Regions from separate parts of the Geobacillus sp. PLS 41 genome, predicted to be linked through region 2. Evidence: riboswitches for the same ligand, from Rfam matches in the RefSeq annotation. Region 2 holds a riboswitch; the other holds the start of a gene.
The links. Region 2 has a riboswitch for S-adenosylmethionine ahead of ACVX3G_RS05305 (methionine ABC transporter ATP-binding protein). Riboswitches for the same ligand answer to the same signal wherever they lie in the genome.
Positions count from the first base shown of each region.

Region 1: linked by a shared signal. The riboswitch ahead of metK (methionine adenosyltransferase) and the one ahead of ACVX3G_RS05305 (methionine ABC transporter ATP-binding protein) in region 2 are both predicted to bind S-adenosylmethionine.

Region 1 covers NZ_CM151395.1:1,228,463-1,236,390, reverse strand. The annotation lists gene ACVX3G_RS06165 (MDR family MFS transporter) at 1-667, opposite strand, end outside; gene ACVX3G_RS06160 (hypothetical protein) at 878-1,042, opposite strand; gene ACVX3G_RS06155 (YtzC family protein) at 1,061-1,324, opposite strand; gene mnmM (tRNA 5-(aminomethyl)-2-thiouridylate-methyltransferase MnmM) at 1,610-2,197, shown strand; gene ACVX3G_RS06145 (tetraprenyl-beta-curcumene synthase family protein) at 2,255-3,364, opposite strand; gene ACVX3G_RS06140 (gamma carbonic anhydrase) at 3,703-4,251, shown strand; gene metK (methionine adenosyltransferase) at 4,274-5,485, opposite strand; SAM riboswitch class I at 5,615-5,729, opposite strand; gene pckA (phosphoenolpyruvate carboxykinase (ATP)) at 5,948-7,534, shown strand.
Region 2 covers NZ_CM151395.1:1,078,466-1,086,393, forward strand. The annotation lists gene ACVX3G_RS05270 (acyl-CoA dehydrogenase family protein) at 1-95, shown strand, start outside; gene ACVX3G_RS05275 (arsenate reductase family protein) at 173-538, shown strand; gene gcvH (glycine cleavage system protein GcvH) at 635-1,018, shown strand; gene ACVX3G_RS05285 (YusG family protein) at 1,094-1,330, shown strand; gene ACVX3G_RS05290 (toprim domain-containing protein) at 1,429-1,788, shown strand; gene ACVX3G_RS05295 (thioredoxin family protein) at 1,785-2,102, shown strand; gene ACVX3G_RS05300 (hypothetical protein) at 2,248-2,595, shown strand; SAM riboswitch class I at 2,669-2,778, shown strand; gene ACVX3G_RS05305 (methionine ABC transporter ATP-binding protein) at 2,866-3,894, shown strand; gene ACVX3G_RS05310 (methionine ABC transporter permease) at 3,884-4,552, shown strand; gene ACVX3G_RS05315 (MetQ/NlpA family ABC transporter substrate-binding protein) at 4,568-5,419, shown strand; gene ACVX3G_RS05320 (hypothetical protein) at 5,547-5,738, opposite strand; gene ACVX3G_RS05325 (carboxymuconolactone decarboxylase family protein) at 6,319-6,681, shown strand; gene sufC (Fe-S cluster assembly ATPase SufC) at 6,936-7,715, shown strand; gene sufD (Fe-S cluster assembly protein SufD) at 7,733-7,928, shown strand, end outside.

The sequences.
Region 1 (7,928 bases), 150 kb from region 2:
ATTGGACATAGCTCAACCAACACAGTCCATAGCCGGCGCAAAGGAGGGCAAGCGCCCAGCCCGCGGAGCGGGATGGCGCTCTTTCCGCTTCTCCGGATCGTTTCTTTCTCGGCGGCGGCAAGAGCGGAACGCGGCGCAGCCCGGCCACAACCGTAAACAAAAACGCGGCATACAACAAAAGATTGGCGAAAAAAACGAGCGAGAACGAATATGAAGCGACAAGCCCGCCAAGCGCCGACCCGACGGCGACGCCGATGTTTTGCGCGACATACAAGGCGTTGAACGCCCGCCGCCCCCCTTCCGGCCAAATCGCCCCGGCGTACGCCGACGCGGCCGGAAAGACGACGCCGCTGCCAACGCCGACAAACGCCAAAAACACCGCATAATGCGGCCAACCGTGCCAAACGCTTAAGCCGCCGAGCGCGGCTATCGTCAACATCGCTCCGGCCAACAAAACGCGAAACCCGCCGATCCGGTCAAACAAAAAGCCGCCGGCCAAGCTGCCGATGACGCTTCCCCCAGAGTTGAGCATGAGCACGACACCAGCGACAGCGAGCGGCTGGCCGAGCTGTTCGTGCAAATAGATCGTGTTTAGCGGCCATAGAAACGACGCCCCTGTCACATTGAGCGCCATGCCGACAAGCAGCCACCAAAGAGCGCGGGGCATCGGTCATCATCCTTTTCTGGTTTTTATTTTGAGTTCCGAAATAATTGTAGGGGAAAACAGGAAAAAATGCAATCAAAAAGGCGGAGCGTTCCGATGCGTCCGCCACTTTTTTGCCAAACTAACTCCCCACGGAAACAATGGCTTTTGAAGCGGGGCTCCTGCGCGAAAAGAAGAACAAGTTGGAGCGGCTTCCGCCCCTTTGGCTTGTCGTCACCCGTTCCGCTGCTTGGAGCGGATCGGTTGGCCGCCCGTTTCCTCGTATTGCTTTTTCGCCAGCTTCACCGGGTCAAAGTCTTGACCAAGCTCAAGATCGTTATTGTTTTGGCCGTTGCGTGTTTTTTGTTCCGGATTCGTTTGTTTCAAGCGTCGCTTCATGTTGTGTTCCTCCTCGTTTCAGCGGTCAAGCAAAATCATGTCGTTTTGCAATTGCTCCAGTTGGAGCCGCATCCGATGCAGCTGCTCACGCTGCTGGGCGTTGCAGCTTCGCGCCAAGTGCGCTAAATCGATGACCGTCTGCTCGAGCATCTGCTGGGCGTTGGTGTATTCGGTGATGTTGTAATGCTCCTGCTTTTGCGCTTCCGTATATTGCTCTTTCGCGTAGCGGATCACATCTTCACACCGCTGCAAAAATTCCTCAACGGATTGTCTTGTCGCCATGCGCTCACCTCGTTTCGTGATATTCCCTCATGTTTACTATGCGCCGCATAGGCCGGCCGTATCACGCCAATGATTGGCAGCGGTCGATTTTCCATGAAGTTTTTGTTACAATGCCGACGTGAGGATCTTCGTTCAGCTCGATCAATGTCGGTCAGCTCAAGGTTTTCTGTCACGCCGGCGCAGAGGATGGAAAGTTTAGGGGAAAAGCGATGGCATCCGACACTTTGGCGCAACGCCACGCCTGCCAACGTAAACGATGAAACGATCACAAGGAGGGGCCAACCGATGGCTTTGATGAACATTTTGCCGTTTGCCCGCTTTTTGCTTGATCAAGCGGTCAACGAAGGCGACATCGCCGTCGACGCGACCGTCGGCAACGGGCACGACACCGTGTATTTGGCCGAACGCGTCGGGGAGACAGGCCATGTGTTCGGCTTTGACATTCAGCCTGAGGCCATCACCGCCGCTTCCGCCCGCCTCGCGGAACATGGGCTATGCGGGCGGGCGACGTTGTTCGAGCGAAGCCATAGTGAACTGCTTGAGGCGCTTCCCGCCGATGTACACGGGCGCATCGCCGGCGCGGTGTTCAACCTCGGCTATTTGCCGGGCGGCAATAAGCAAATCGTCACCCAGCCGGAATCGACGATCGAAGCGGTCCGCCAGTTGCTTTCCGTCATGAAGCCGGGCGGCGTCATCGTTCTTGTCGTCTACCACGGCCATCCGGAAGGAAAGCGCGAACGCGACGCGCTCCTTGATTACGTCCGTTCTCTTGATCAACGGCGCGTCCATGCCTTGAAATACGAATTCATCAATCGGCAAAACAACCCGCCGTTTTTGCTCGCGCTCGAGAATCGGGCGGATGGGGGCGCCTGATTCCGTCCGATCCGCCGACGAACCACTGCTCTTGCCAATACAAGCAAACAGCCGCCCTTATGAAAAGGACAGCCGTTTTTGCCGCTCCTGCCAAAAGCGGTATGCTTTTCCGTTCCAATAGAAAAACTGCGACGCCGCCCCGCCGGCGCGGACGAGCCGGCGCGCCAGCCGGCGCAGCCCGCGCTGCTTTTTCACCTTGGCATCCGACAAATACAACCCAAGAAGCCCTCGGTGAATAAGGCGGTGAAACTCGCCGTGCGGAAGGGCGCCGACATGGCGGTCGGCCTCTTCGATGAAATGGCAAAGCCGCTCAAGCATCACCGTTTCATTCGGATAGTAAAAGCAAAAGTTTAAATCGCCGCCGTCCCGGTCTTCCTCCTGGTCGATCAAATAGTCGAGCAAAATGTGCAGTCCTTGAATGTACGGAAAATAACCGTCGCGCACTTGTCTCGCCATCTCCGGCGGCAGCGATTCGCCAAACGCATAGGCGACGAGGCAGAAAATGCCGAGCGTCGAACCGGAGCAGGCGGAAAACTCATACCATTCCATCGGCGGCAAGGCGTCTTTGTATTGCGCGAACCATTTCTCCAGCCGCGGCACCCGCTCGCTCGCTTCGACATGTTTATGCACTTGCAAGTCGCAATAATATCCGGCCAATTCATGCAAAAATGGGGCGATCGTCTCATAATGGCGCACCGTCTCGAGCACCTCTTGGCACGTGCGGACGAGCGCCGGCAAATAGCCGCCGTCTTCCTGTTCGCGGCGATGGCGGTAATAGTTCGACGGCTCCGCGCCGATCGTCAAAGCGTCCGGCATCGAATCGTGCAAGGCGCGAAAGTCGAGCGGATCGAGCGAGGTGCTGCGGTCGCACAAATTATCCAAATAATCGCTGATCGTCTGGTAAGCCACGATAAAGCGGATGCAATCCTCCATGTTTTCTCCGGCCAAGAGCGCCAAAATGGAGCCGCCTTCGCAATGGAACGTTTTCGAAGCGATGCTCGCCAAGGCCTGGCGCCGCAATTCCGGGTCGGGAATGCGCTCGGCCTGGCGCCGCCAATAGGCAAGCTCGCGGTGGACAAGCGGAAGCACGTCACGATACACCATTTTCATCAAGGCGATGGGGTTTTTCGGAATGTTCAATCGGCTCACCTCAGGTGCAAACACCATGGTCTCGTCTCCTAGCATTTCCATCTTATCAGCAACCAAAATCGTTTCGCGTCTGAACAGCCTGCGATCTCGTCTTCCAGTATTGCCATCAATGCGGGCGGGGCAAACCATAAAAGGGTTGGCGATGGAATGAAAAAACCGCTCAACAACGGTTCTTCTCACGTTGAGAAGCTTTGTGAAATCGGATCTTCTTTCCCGATCCCAACCACTCATCGGGCGAAACGAAACGTTTTTCACCAATCCCGACCAGGCGCGCTCACTTTCGTTGGCGATTTGGACGCAGCGTTGTACAATACATGGTGAACGATCGATTTTGCAGCAGAAAGGAACGAACGCCCATGATTTACCCATACAAAGGCAAAACGCCGCAAATTGCCGCCTCCGCCTTTATCGCCGACTATGTGACGATCACCGGCGATGTCGTGATCGGCGAAGAGACGAGCATTTGGTTCAATACCGTCATTCGCGGCGATGTGGCGCCAACGGTGATTGGCAACCGGGTCAATATTCAAGATAACTCAATTTTGCATCAAAGTCCAAACAATCCGCTTATCATTGAAGACGGTGTAACAGTCGGCCATCAAGTCATTTTGCACAGCGCCATCGTTCGCAAAAACGCGCTCATCGGCATGGGCTCGATCATTTTGGACCGCGCGGAAATCGGGGAAGGCGCGTTTATCGGCGCCGGCAGTTTAGTGCCGCCGGGCAAAAAAATTCCGCCCAACACGCTCGCCCTCGGCCGGCCGGCGAAAGTCGTCCGCGAACTGACGGAAGACGACATCCGTGAAATGGAGCGCATCCGCCGCGAATATGTCGAGAAAGGGCAGTATTACAAAGCGCTGCAGCAACAGCGGACATCGTGCGCCAACAAAAAAGAGCTGCCGTGATCAGGCAGCTCTTTTTCTTTCATCACTTGTCCGCCAACGCCAGCGCTTGTTCTTTCAACAAGGCGGCTTTGTCGGTGCGCTCCCACGGCAGGTCGATGTCCGTACGCCCAAAATGGCCGTAAGCAGCCGTCTGTTTGTAAATCGGGCGGCGAAGGTCGAGCATTTTGATGATGCCCGCCGGGCGGAGATCGAAGTTGTTGCGCACGACCTCAATCAAAATGTCTTCCGATACTTTGCCGGTGCCGAACGTATCGATCGAAATCGAAACTGGGCGGGCGACGCCGATCGCGTAGGCAAGCTGCACTTCGCATTTGTCGGCCAGTCCTGCCGCGACGATGTTTTTCGCGACATAGCGGGCCGCATACGCCGCCGAGCGGTCGACTTTCGTCGGATCTTTGCCCGAGAACGCGCCGCCGCCGTGGCGGGCGTAGCCGCCGTACGTATCGACGATGATTTTGCGCCCCGTCAACCCAGCATCCCCTTGCGGACCGCCGATGACAAACCGTCCTGTCGGGTTGATGAAATATTTCGTGTTCTCATCAAGCAGCTCTGCGGGCACGACCGGCTTGATGACCTGTTCTTTAATGTCGCGCTCGATTTGCTCTTGCGTAATTTCCGGATGGTGCTGCGCGGAAACGACGATCGTATCGACGCGCACCGGTTTGCCGTTTTCATCGTATTCGATCGTCACTTGCGTTTTCCCGTCCGGCCGCAAGTACGGCAAGACATCCGTTTTGCGCACTTCCGCCAATCGGCGCGCCAAGCGGTGCGCAAGCGAAATCGGCAACGGCATCAATTCTTCCGTCTCATTGCAGGCGAACCCAAACATCAATCCTTGGTCGCCGGCGCCAATCGCTTCAATTTCCTCGTCAGTCATCTGACCTTCGCGCGCCTCAAGCGCCCGGTTCACCCCCATCGCAATGTCCGGCGATTGTTCGTCAATCGACGTCAGCACCGCGCACGTATCGGCGTCAAATCCGTATTTGGCGCGCGTGTAGCCGATCTCCCGGACCGTATCGCGGACGATGCGCGGAATGTCCACGTATGTTGATGTCGTGATTTCCCCGCTCACGAGCACCAGCCCGGTCGTGACGCTCGTTTCGCAGGCGACGCGGGCGTTCGGATCTTTTTCCAAAATGGCATCCAAAATGGCGTCAGAAATTTGGTCGCAAATTTTATCCGGATGTCCTTCCGTCACAGACTCTGAAGTAAACAAGCGGCGTTTGGCTGACATTCGGTTTGTTTCCTCCTCTTGGCATAATGTGGCGACACGGAACTCATTTCCCTTTTTCCCTTCGCAATATAAAAAACCTTTCCTGTAACGGCTGAGGAAAGGTCATGGCAATCGTATTGCTTCCTTTCACTCTTATCGTTCAAGGACTGCGCCTTGCCACAGGTTAGCACCATTTCACACATGTACAGTTGTGACGGTTGCTGGGCTTCATCGGGCCTGTCCCTCCACCGGCTCGGGATAAGAGTATCCGTTCAATGACTTATCTTATCGCAATGGAATCGGCAAAGTCAACTATCAAAATTCATTTTTTATCATTTCCAGCCGAGAAAATTCTTTCCTCAAGGAAATCGACACATTGGGCAAAATAAAGTTTGAAAAACCCACACAATTAGTATGGACTATTAATAAAAATGTGTTATACTATTTTCAAGAGTGATTTCAAAAAGAAGGCAGGTTTTGAATATGGGGATCGCAAACATGACGAATAAGCTTGATGTATTGCTGCAAAAACCGTACGTGCATCATCAACTGTCCGTCGCCGAGCTCGTCGAGAAAGTCCTGCAGCGGAACGAAGGACGGCTGACGCACACCGGAGCCGTCGCGGTCACGACCGGCAAGTACACAGGGCGGTCGCCGAAAGACAAATACATCGTCGAAGAACCGTCAACGAAGCAAACGATCGACTGGGGAGCGGTCAACCAGCCGATGTCTCCGGAGACGTTTGATAAACTGTACGACAAAGTGCTCGACTATTTAATGAAGAAAGATGAACTGTTCGTGTTTAAAGGCTTTGCCGGCGCCGATCCGAAATACCGGCTGCCGATTCAAGTCGTCAACGAATTCGCCTGGCACAACTTGTTCGTCCATCAGCTGTTCATTCGGCCGAACGTCGAAGAGCTCGCCGTGCATGAGCCGCAATTCACCGTCATTTGCGCGCCGAACTTTAAAGCCGACCCGAAAGTCGACGGCACGCGCTCGGAAGCGTTCATCATCATCTCGTTTGAACGGCGCACCGTGTTGATCGGCGGCACCGAGTATGCCGGCGAAATGAAAAAATCGATTTTCTCGGTGATGAACTATTTGCTGCCGGAACAAGGCATCCTGCCGATGCACTGCTCGGCCAACGTCGGCCAGGAAGGCGACGTCGCCCTCTTTTTCGGCTTGTCGGGAACGGGAAAAACGACGCTCTCGACCGACCCGAACCGCCGCTTGATCGGCGATGATGAGCACGGCTGGTCAAACCGCGGCATTTTCAACATCGAAGGCGGCTGCTATGCGAAATGCATCAACCTATCGCGCGAGAAAGAGCCGCAAATTTTTGACGCCATCGGCTTCGGCGCGGTGCTCGAAAACGTCGTCCTCGACGACGCGACGCGGGTGCCGAATTACGACGACGGCACGCTGACGGAAAACACGCGCGCCGCCTACCCGCTTCAGGCGATCAAAAACATCGTCGACCCAAGCGTCGCCGGCCATCCGTCCACGATCGTGTTTTTGACGGCTGATGCGTTCGGCGTCCTGCCGCCAATCAGCAAGCTGACGCGTGAACAGGCGATGTACCATTTCTTAAGCGGCTACACAAGCAAACTCGCCGGCACCGAACGCGGCGTCACCGAACCGGAAGCAACGTTCTCAACGTGCTTTGGCGCACCGTTTTTGCCGCGCCCGGCCGTCGAATACGCGGAAATGCTCGGGCAAAAAATCGCCGAACACAACGTCCGCGTCTTTTTGGTCAACACCGGCTGGACAGGGGGACCGTACGGCGTCGGCAGCCGCATGAAGCTCGCCTACACCCGGGCGATGGTGCAAGCCGCCGTCGAAGGGGAGCTGGACAACGTCGAAACGGTGCAAGACCCGATTTTCGGCCTCGCCATCCCAACCCACGTCCCCGGCGTGCCGGATGACGTCCTGCAGCCGCAAAACACATGGGCTGACAAACAAGCATACGAACAAAAAGCAAAAGAGCTGGCGCAAAAGTTCCGCGCCAACTTCCGAAAGTTCGCCCATATCGACCCGACGATCGAAAAACTCGGCGGACCGCTCGTGTAACAAGAACCCGGCCGGACAGGGAACATCCTGTTCGGCCGGTTTTTCTGTTCTTTCCTCTGCTTTCGTCTCCGACACTGAATCGTTAGACATTTCTGTACGTCGGTCCGTTTCATTCGCCTCAAACAACCAGACTCGAGCAAACGCAATGAGCTTCTGTGTTTTCATTTGCCGCAATGGCCATGAGTTCTGCAAGGAATACGTAATGTCATCAAAAGATGGATGATTAATGAACTTGCGCATTATTTCTAAAGTTTTTACTCCCTGTTTCCCCAAGAATTGTGTTCTTACTTCTATTTCTCCAACTGTTTTCCGCAAATCATTCATATACTTATCACAATTTTTAGTATCATTAAACAAGTGATCAAGATGCATAATTCCTATAGAAACTCCAGCA
Region 2 (7,928 bases):
TCCGACGGCTGACGCGCCATACGCCGATCAACGTGATCGCGAAAAAACGCGAAGCGGCCGCCGCGCTCATTGAAGCCGAACGGTATATTGTGTGATAATGGGAAGTGCCAGGCGTTTGCCTGGTGCTTCTTATTTGTTTGCCACACAGCGGAAATGAAAGGGAGGAGTGAAGATGGCGCTCACGCTCTATTGGTATCCAAAATGCGGAACGTGCCGGAAGGCGAAAAAATGGTTGGATGAACACGGCATTGAGGTGCAAACGGTGCATTTGGTCGACGAGCCGCTGACGAAAGAGCAGCTCGCCCGTTTGCACCGTCAAAGCGGGCTGCCGCTCAAAAAATTTTTCAACACGAGCGGGATGAAATACCGCGAGCTTGGCTTGAAGGACAAGCTCGACCGCGCATCGGAAGACGAGATGCTCGATTGGCTCGCCTCGGACGGGATGTTGGTCAAACGGCCGATTTTGACGGACGGCGAGCGGGTCGTCGTGGGCTTTCGCGAACAAGAATACGAGGCGTTTTTCGCGGCGGGGACATAAAAAATTTTTTGCAAAATCGGGTGAATTCAGTGAGTTTTTGCGGAAAATCGGTTATGATGAAAAGGAATATACATTTTGTCGCAATGGAGGGATACGATGAACACGCCGAAAGAACTTCGCTATACAAAGGAGCATGAGTGGGTGCGCGTGGAAGGAGAGAACGTGCGCATCGGCATTACGGATTACGCCCAATCAGAGCTTGGCGACATCGTCTTTGTCGAGCTGCCGGAAGTCGGCGCAGAGGTTACGGCGAACGAGCCGTTCGGCAGCGTTGAATCGGTGAAAACGGTCTCGGAATTGTATGCGCCGATCAGCGGCACGGTCGTTGAAGTGAATGAGGCGTTAAATGACCATCCGGAGTACGTGAACGAATCGCCGTATGACAAAGCGTGGATGATCGTCGTCAAACCGAATGATTTGAGCGAAATCGACAATTTGTTGACGGCGGAACAATACGAGGCGATGATCAACGAAGGATAAACGTTCCTGCAATCTTCGCTTCGATTCGGGCACTCTATACATACCGGAATTTGATTGAAAAAAGGGGTGCTCGCGATGGCGCTGCAAACGACGCGCATAGATGTCACGGACCGGATCATCGGCAAACTGAACGGCCGCTCGCTGGAGTTGTACGAGGAAGGAGAGCTCATCGGGCGCCTTCCGCTTCCGGCGGCCGTCCCGTTGAAAAAGGGGTATACCGAACAAAACGGAAGAATTTACAAACAGGTGACCGCTACCGTTGAGCCGGACCAAAAATATGTCGATTGCGACGGGGAAGCGGGCTGGTGTTGAAAGGCAACGGTGGATGGCCGTTGCTTTTCATTTTCAACATTTGGCCGGCGCAAGACATACAATAATAGTATCCTCATTTGAAGTTAGGTGGGTCGGACATGCGACGCGTGGAAAAAGTGATCATCGTCGAAGGGCGATCAGACAAGCAAAAAGTGGCGGCGGTGCTGAACGAACCAGTCGTCATCGTCTGCACAAACGGCACGATCAGTGATGCGCGCCTTGAGGAGCTGGCCGATGAGCTGGAAGGATGCGATGTATACGTCTTGGCCGATGCCGATGAGGCGGGAGAAAAATTGCGCCGGCAGTTTCGCCGCATGTTTCCAGAGGCGGAGCATCTTTACATTGACCGGGCGTATCGCGAAGTGGCGGCCGCTCCGCCTTGGCACTTGGCGCAAGTGCTGTTGCGCGCTCGTTTCGACGTCCGCATCGAATCGCTCATGAGGGGAAGAGGCGAGTGAAAGCGATCGACCGAAACGATGTCATGCGAGTGGTGGAAGTCGAGCCGCTTCTGGCCCTTTACTTGTATACCCCGCTGTGCGGCACGTGCCAGCTGGCGCGGCGGATGCTCACGGTGGTGGAGCAGTTGTTTCCGGCGCTGCCGTTTTACGAAACGGACATCAACTATATCCCTGAGCAGGCCGTTGCGTGGAAAATTGAAAGCGTTCCTTGCCTGCTTCTTTTTAGGGACGGAACGGTCGCAGGCAAGTGGTATGCCTTTCATTCCGTTCCGTATTTGTACGAAGTGATTCAAGCCTGCTTGCCGTCCCGATGATTCGCCTTTTTTTGACGCTGTTTGACACATTTCTTGGGAAATGACAAAAACGGCGCTCGTTCGTCAACGGGTTGTCGAGATTTTTGTAAAGGATTTCTCCTCTTCAGGTGGAAGTGAAAAAAATAAAAATGGGGAGGGGATATCCATGGAAATGCGTGAATTAGTTGGGCAGTTCGTGGAACGGATGCAAGTGTTGCGCCATTTGGTGCCGATTTTGCCGGATGAGCAGCTGTATGTTCGGTTTGAAAGTGATGACGAAACCGCCTTGCTGTTGATCGGCAAGGAATCAGCCGCTAGAGGGATGGAAAACGATGAACGGAAAACATTGACGGTGCGCGGTTCCAAAGAGGCGCTCGCGTCCCTGCTGAACGGCGAACTGAAGCTGCAGCAGCTCGTCCGGCTGCGCGAAGTGCATGTATCGGGAAGCTTTCGTCATCTGTTGCTGCTTGAGTCGCTCCTCCATTTGGCTAAGCCTTATCGGGACGTCGGATAAAAAAGATGTTGACACGCTTCGACAGACAATGATACAATCACATTCGTAGTCAATTGAATAGGCGATTGTTGCGCTCTTATCAAGAGAGGTGGAGGGATGTGCCCAATGAAGCCCGGCAACCGTCAGCGCATGTGCTGAAATGGTGCCAATTCACACAAAGCGGCCTGCTTTGAGAGATAAGAGACGGAATGGTGCACAATACCTTTCTGTTCTCTGCGGGCAGAAAGGTTTTCTTTTTGCGCTCTGCCGCTTGGGGAGGAAGGTGAAACGATGATTACACTCGAACAAGTGACGAAAATCTATCAAGCGGCCAACGGTTCGGTCACGGCAGTCGACAATGTGTCGCTTGAGATTCGCGAAGGAGAAATTTTCGGCATTATCGGCTACAGCGGCGCTGGGAAAAGTACGCTCATCCGCTTGCTCAATGGGCTCGAGAAGCCGACGAGCGGCCGGGTGGTCGTCGCCGGGCGCGATATGACGCGCGTGAAAGGGCGGGAGCTGCGCAAGGCGCGCCAAGAAATCGGGATGATTTTCCAGCATTTCAACTTGCTTTGGTCTCGCACAGTCAGGGAAAACATTGCCTTTCCGCTTGAAATTGCCGGCGTCCCGAAAGAGGAGCGGAACAAGCGGGTGGATGAATTGATCGAGCTTGTCGGCCTTTCCGGGCGCGAGGATGCCTACCCGTCGCAGCTGAGCGGCGGGCAAAAGCAGCGGGTCGGCATCGCCCGGGCGCTCGCCAACAACCCGAAAGTCTTGCTGTGCGACGAGGCGACATCGGCGTTGGACCCGCAGACGACCGATGCGATTTTGGACTTGCTCGTTGACATCAACAAGCGTCTCGGGCTGACGATTGTGCTGATCACCCATGAAATGCACGTCATCCGCAAAATTTGCGACCGCGTTGCGGTGATGGAAAGCGGCCGAATCGTCGAGCAAGGCGAAGTGCTGCATGTGTTCCGCAACCCGCAGCAGCCGATTACGAAACGGTTCGTCAAGCAGCTGATCGAGCCCGAGGAGACGGAAGAGGCGATTTCCCATTTGTTTGGCCAATACCCGAGCGGGCTGATCGCGCAGCTGACGTTCGTCGGCGCGGCAGCCGGAAAGCCGCTCATCACCGAAGTGGTGCGTCAGTTTGCCGTCGATGTCAACATTTTGCAAGGGAAAATTTCGCAAACCCATCAAGGCGCCTATGGGGTGCTGTTTGTGCACCTCGACGGGGCGAGGGATGAAATCGACCGGGCGCTTGACTATATTCAACGCCAGCAAGTAGCGGTGGAGGTGATTCACGATGCTCGCTAACCTCCTGCCGAACGTGCAATGGGAGACGATGTGGGCGGCGACGGTCGAGACGCTGTATATGACGGGAGTGGCGGTGGCGGCCACTTTCGTCCTCGGAATCGTTCTTGGCTTGCTTCTATTTTTGACAGCGAAGGGCAACCTATGGGAAAACCGGTTTGTCAATACAGTGATTGCTGCGTTTGTGAACATTTTCCGCTCTATTCCGTTTATTATTTTGATCATTTTGCTCATTCCGTTTACAACATGGCTCGTCGGGACGATGCTTGGCGCCAATGCGGCGCTGCCGGCTTTGGTCATTGGGGCCGCGCCGTTTTACGCCCGCATGGTCGAAATCGCTCTTCGCGAAATTGATAAAGGCGTCATCGAAGCAGCCCAAGCGATGGGCGCCTCAACGTGGACGATCATTTGGAAAGTGCTGCTGCCGGAGTCATTGCCGGCGCTTGTCTCCGGCATTACGGTGACGGCGGTGTCGCTCGTCAGCTATACAGCGATGGCTGGAGCCATCGGCGCCGGCGGGCTTGGGAACTTGGCGTATTTGGAAGGGTTCCAGCGCAACCATAACGATGTGACATTTGTCGCAACCGTATTGGTGTTGGTCATTGTATTTATCATTCAGCTGATCGGTGACTTTGTCACTTCGAAAATCGATAAACGATAAAGGGGGAAACAACTGATGAAGAAATGGTTGGGTGTGTTGCTCGCCGCCATTCTCGTGCTCGCTTTGGCGGCATGCGGCGGCAACAATAACGACAGCGCGGAAGGCGGCAAAGACGGCAAATTGGTGAAGTTGAAAGTCGGTGCGTCGAACGTGCCGCATGCGGAAATTTTGGAAAAAGCGAAACCGATTTTGAAGAAAAAAGGCATCGACTTGGAGATCATTACGTTCCAAGATTACATCTTGCCGAACAAAGCGCTGGCTGAGAAGCAAATCGACGCAAACTATTTCCAACACATTCCGTATTTGGAATCGCAAAAGAAAGAGTACGGCTATGATTTCGTCAACGCCGGCGGCATTCATATCGAGCCGATCGGCTTATACTCGAAAAAATACAAAAGCATTGAAGAACTGCCGGACGGCGCGACGATCATCATGAGCAACTCGGTCGCCGACCATGGCCGCATTTTATCGATGCTGCAAGAAAAAGGGCTCATTAAATTGAAACCGGGCGTCGATAAAACGAAAGCGACGGTCAATGACATCATCGAAAATCCAAAGCATTTAAAATTTAAGGCCGATGTCGACGCCGGGCTTCTGCCGCAAATTTACAAAAACGGCGAAGGCGATGCGGTGCTGATCAACGCCAACTATGCGCTTGACGCCGGTTTGGACCCGGCGAAAGACCCGATCGCCGTTGAGTCGCCGAAAAACAATCCGTATGTGAACATTATTGCGGTGCGCAAAGGCGATGAAAACCGGAAAGAAATCAAAACGCTTGTCGAAGTGCTGCAATCGAAAGAAATCCAAGATTTCATTAAAGAAAAATACCACGGCGCCGTCATTCCAGCGGCGGAAAACAATCAATAACGGGAGCGTTTCGCTTCCGTTTCTTTTTTGTCCCCAAAAAGCCGCTCCCCTTAAACGAAAAGAAAGCAGCAAAGGTTAAAACGATTCTGAATCCGAGGGCGCCGCGGCCGACCTGTTTCTCCGCTCTTCATCGGCCGTTCAAACGCGCCAGTACGGCGGCGAGCATAACGATGATGACGCAGTTTTGCAGGACGATCACAGCCGTTAAGCTGAAGGCGCCGTCTCCCTGTTCACCGAGGGTGTTGCCGATGATGATCCACGTCAAAAACGAAGCGAAAGCGGCTGTTAAGGCAAAGACAACCCAACGAATCAATCGCATTTCCCCCTTTTGTATTGATGATGGAAGTTGAACAGAACAGGCGGTTTTCATCATGACGTTCCATCTATGATCGCGAAACGGTGGTGTTTCCACACCCTTTCAATACCATTCGTTGTTTAATTTCGTTTTCCTTCATCCTATTTCGCGCAGGAGACTCCCACTTCAACGACCAAAGGGAGTAAGTGGGAGAGGAATGCTCGTTCCCCCTTTCTTTTGTGTATGATAGAATAAAGACGTGGAGAAAACTGTTAAATAAAGGCACTCCAATAACGGTTGCTCGATGTATGGAGTTGGTTGCAGGAAACGCTGCAACCGTAAAACATCGAGCGTAGGTCCGTCTGTTGTGTGTGGAAGCCAAGTACTGCCAACAGACACACCGAGAGAATCGGTAACGATGCAGGCATGACCTGCGTCGTTGGGTAGTCGTCAACCTGCCCCCTGATGCAACCCCAAGTCAAGGAAGGAGGACGAAGTCCGTTTGCACTTCTGGGGAGTTGCAAGCCCCCACTTCAAGCGTTAGCGAAGTGGGGGTAGTTGACGCATACTAACAGCAGAAACGAACAAAGGGAGGAAAATGATGATGAACAACGGAACACATGCATCGGTCGAATCCGCGCTTCATCGCTACAAAGAGGGAATTGGGGCGTTCACCAAAAAACTTCCGAATGTGGCCGAGCGGTTTAACGCGTTTACGGAAGCGTGCTTTGCCGAGGGAGCGCTGTCAAAAAAAGAAAAACAATTGATTGCCCTCGGCATCAGCTTGGCGGCGCAAGACGAGTATTGCACGATTTACCATACGAAAGGATGCCTTGACGAAGGAGCGTCGGAACGGGAAATTTTGGAAGTATGCGCGGTGGCGGCCGCGTTTGGCGGCGGGGCGGCGATGAGCCAGGCGGTGACGCTCGTGCAGGAATGCCTCCGCGAGCTGCGGACAGCCCATTAGACTCCGGCAACGGGGTCTTTTTTTTTGCAAAAGCTCGTACAAACAGCCCGTTTTCGTGTAAAATATAAAAAGCGCTGTCCCTTTTTCCTGTTTTTCTCCGTTTAGTTGCGTCTACATAGTGAAAAAGGGGGCGGAATAGTTGCGCATATTTTTCATTTGTTATAAGATTGTAATGAGAATAAAATGAGAATGAGCGTCCGCTGGGTCAACAGCGAGCGATGACTATTTTCAAGCAGAAATTGGAGGTATGCTGCATGGCAGTGTTGACGATTCAAAATCTCCACGTTGCGGTGGAAGGGAAAGAGATTTTAAAAGGGGTTGACTTGGAAATCAAAGGCGGGGAAATCCACGCCATCATGGGTCCGAACGGAACGGGGAAGTCGACGCTGGCATCGGCCATTATGGGCCATCCAAAATATGAAGTGACAGAAGGATCGGTGACGCTCGACGGCCAGGATGTCCTTGAGATGGAAGTCGACGAACGGGCGCGCGCCGGCCTGTTTTTGGCGATGCAATACCCAAGCGAAATCAGTGGAGTGACGAACGCCGACTTTTTGCGCGCTGCGATCAATGCCCGGCTTGGCGAGGGCAACGAAATTTCGCTCATGAAATTCATCCGCAAGCTCGATGAAAAAATGGCGTTTCTCGAAATGAACCCGGATATGGCGCACCGTTACTTGAACGAAGGATTCTCGGGCGGGGAGAAAAAGCGAAATGAAATTTTGCAGCTGATGATGCTTGAACCGAAAATCGCCATTTTGGACGAGATCGACTCCGGATTGGACATTGACGCGCTGAAAATTGTCGCCAAAGGCGTCAACGAAATGCGCAGCAGCGAATTCGGCTGTTTGATCATCACTCACTACCAACGGTTATTGAACTACATCACGCCGGATTACGTGCACGTCATGATGCAAGGGCGCATCGTCAAATCCGGCGGTCCGGAACTGGCGCAGCGGCTTGAGGCGGAAGGGTACGACTGGATCAAAAAAGAGCTTGGCATTGAAGACGAAACGGTCGGACAAGAAGCGTAAGCGTTAGGAGGAGGATTATGGCGACAGAAACGAAAATCCCATTCGATGAAACATACATCCGCACGTTCTCAAGCGGGCGCGGCGAGCCGGACTGGCTGACGGCGCGGCGCCTTGAGGCGCTTCGGCTGGCGGAGCGGCTGCCGCTTCCGAAACCGGAGAAGACGAAAATCGACAAATGGAATTTCACCGAGTTCGCCCGCCACACGGTCGACA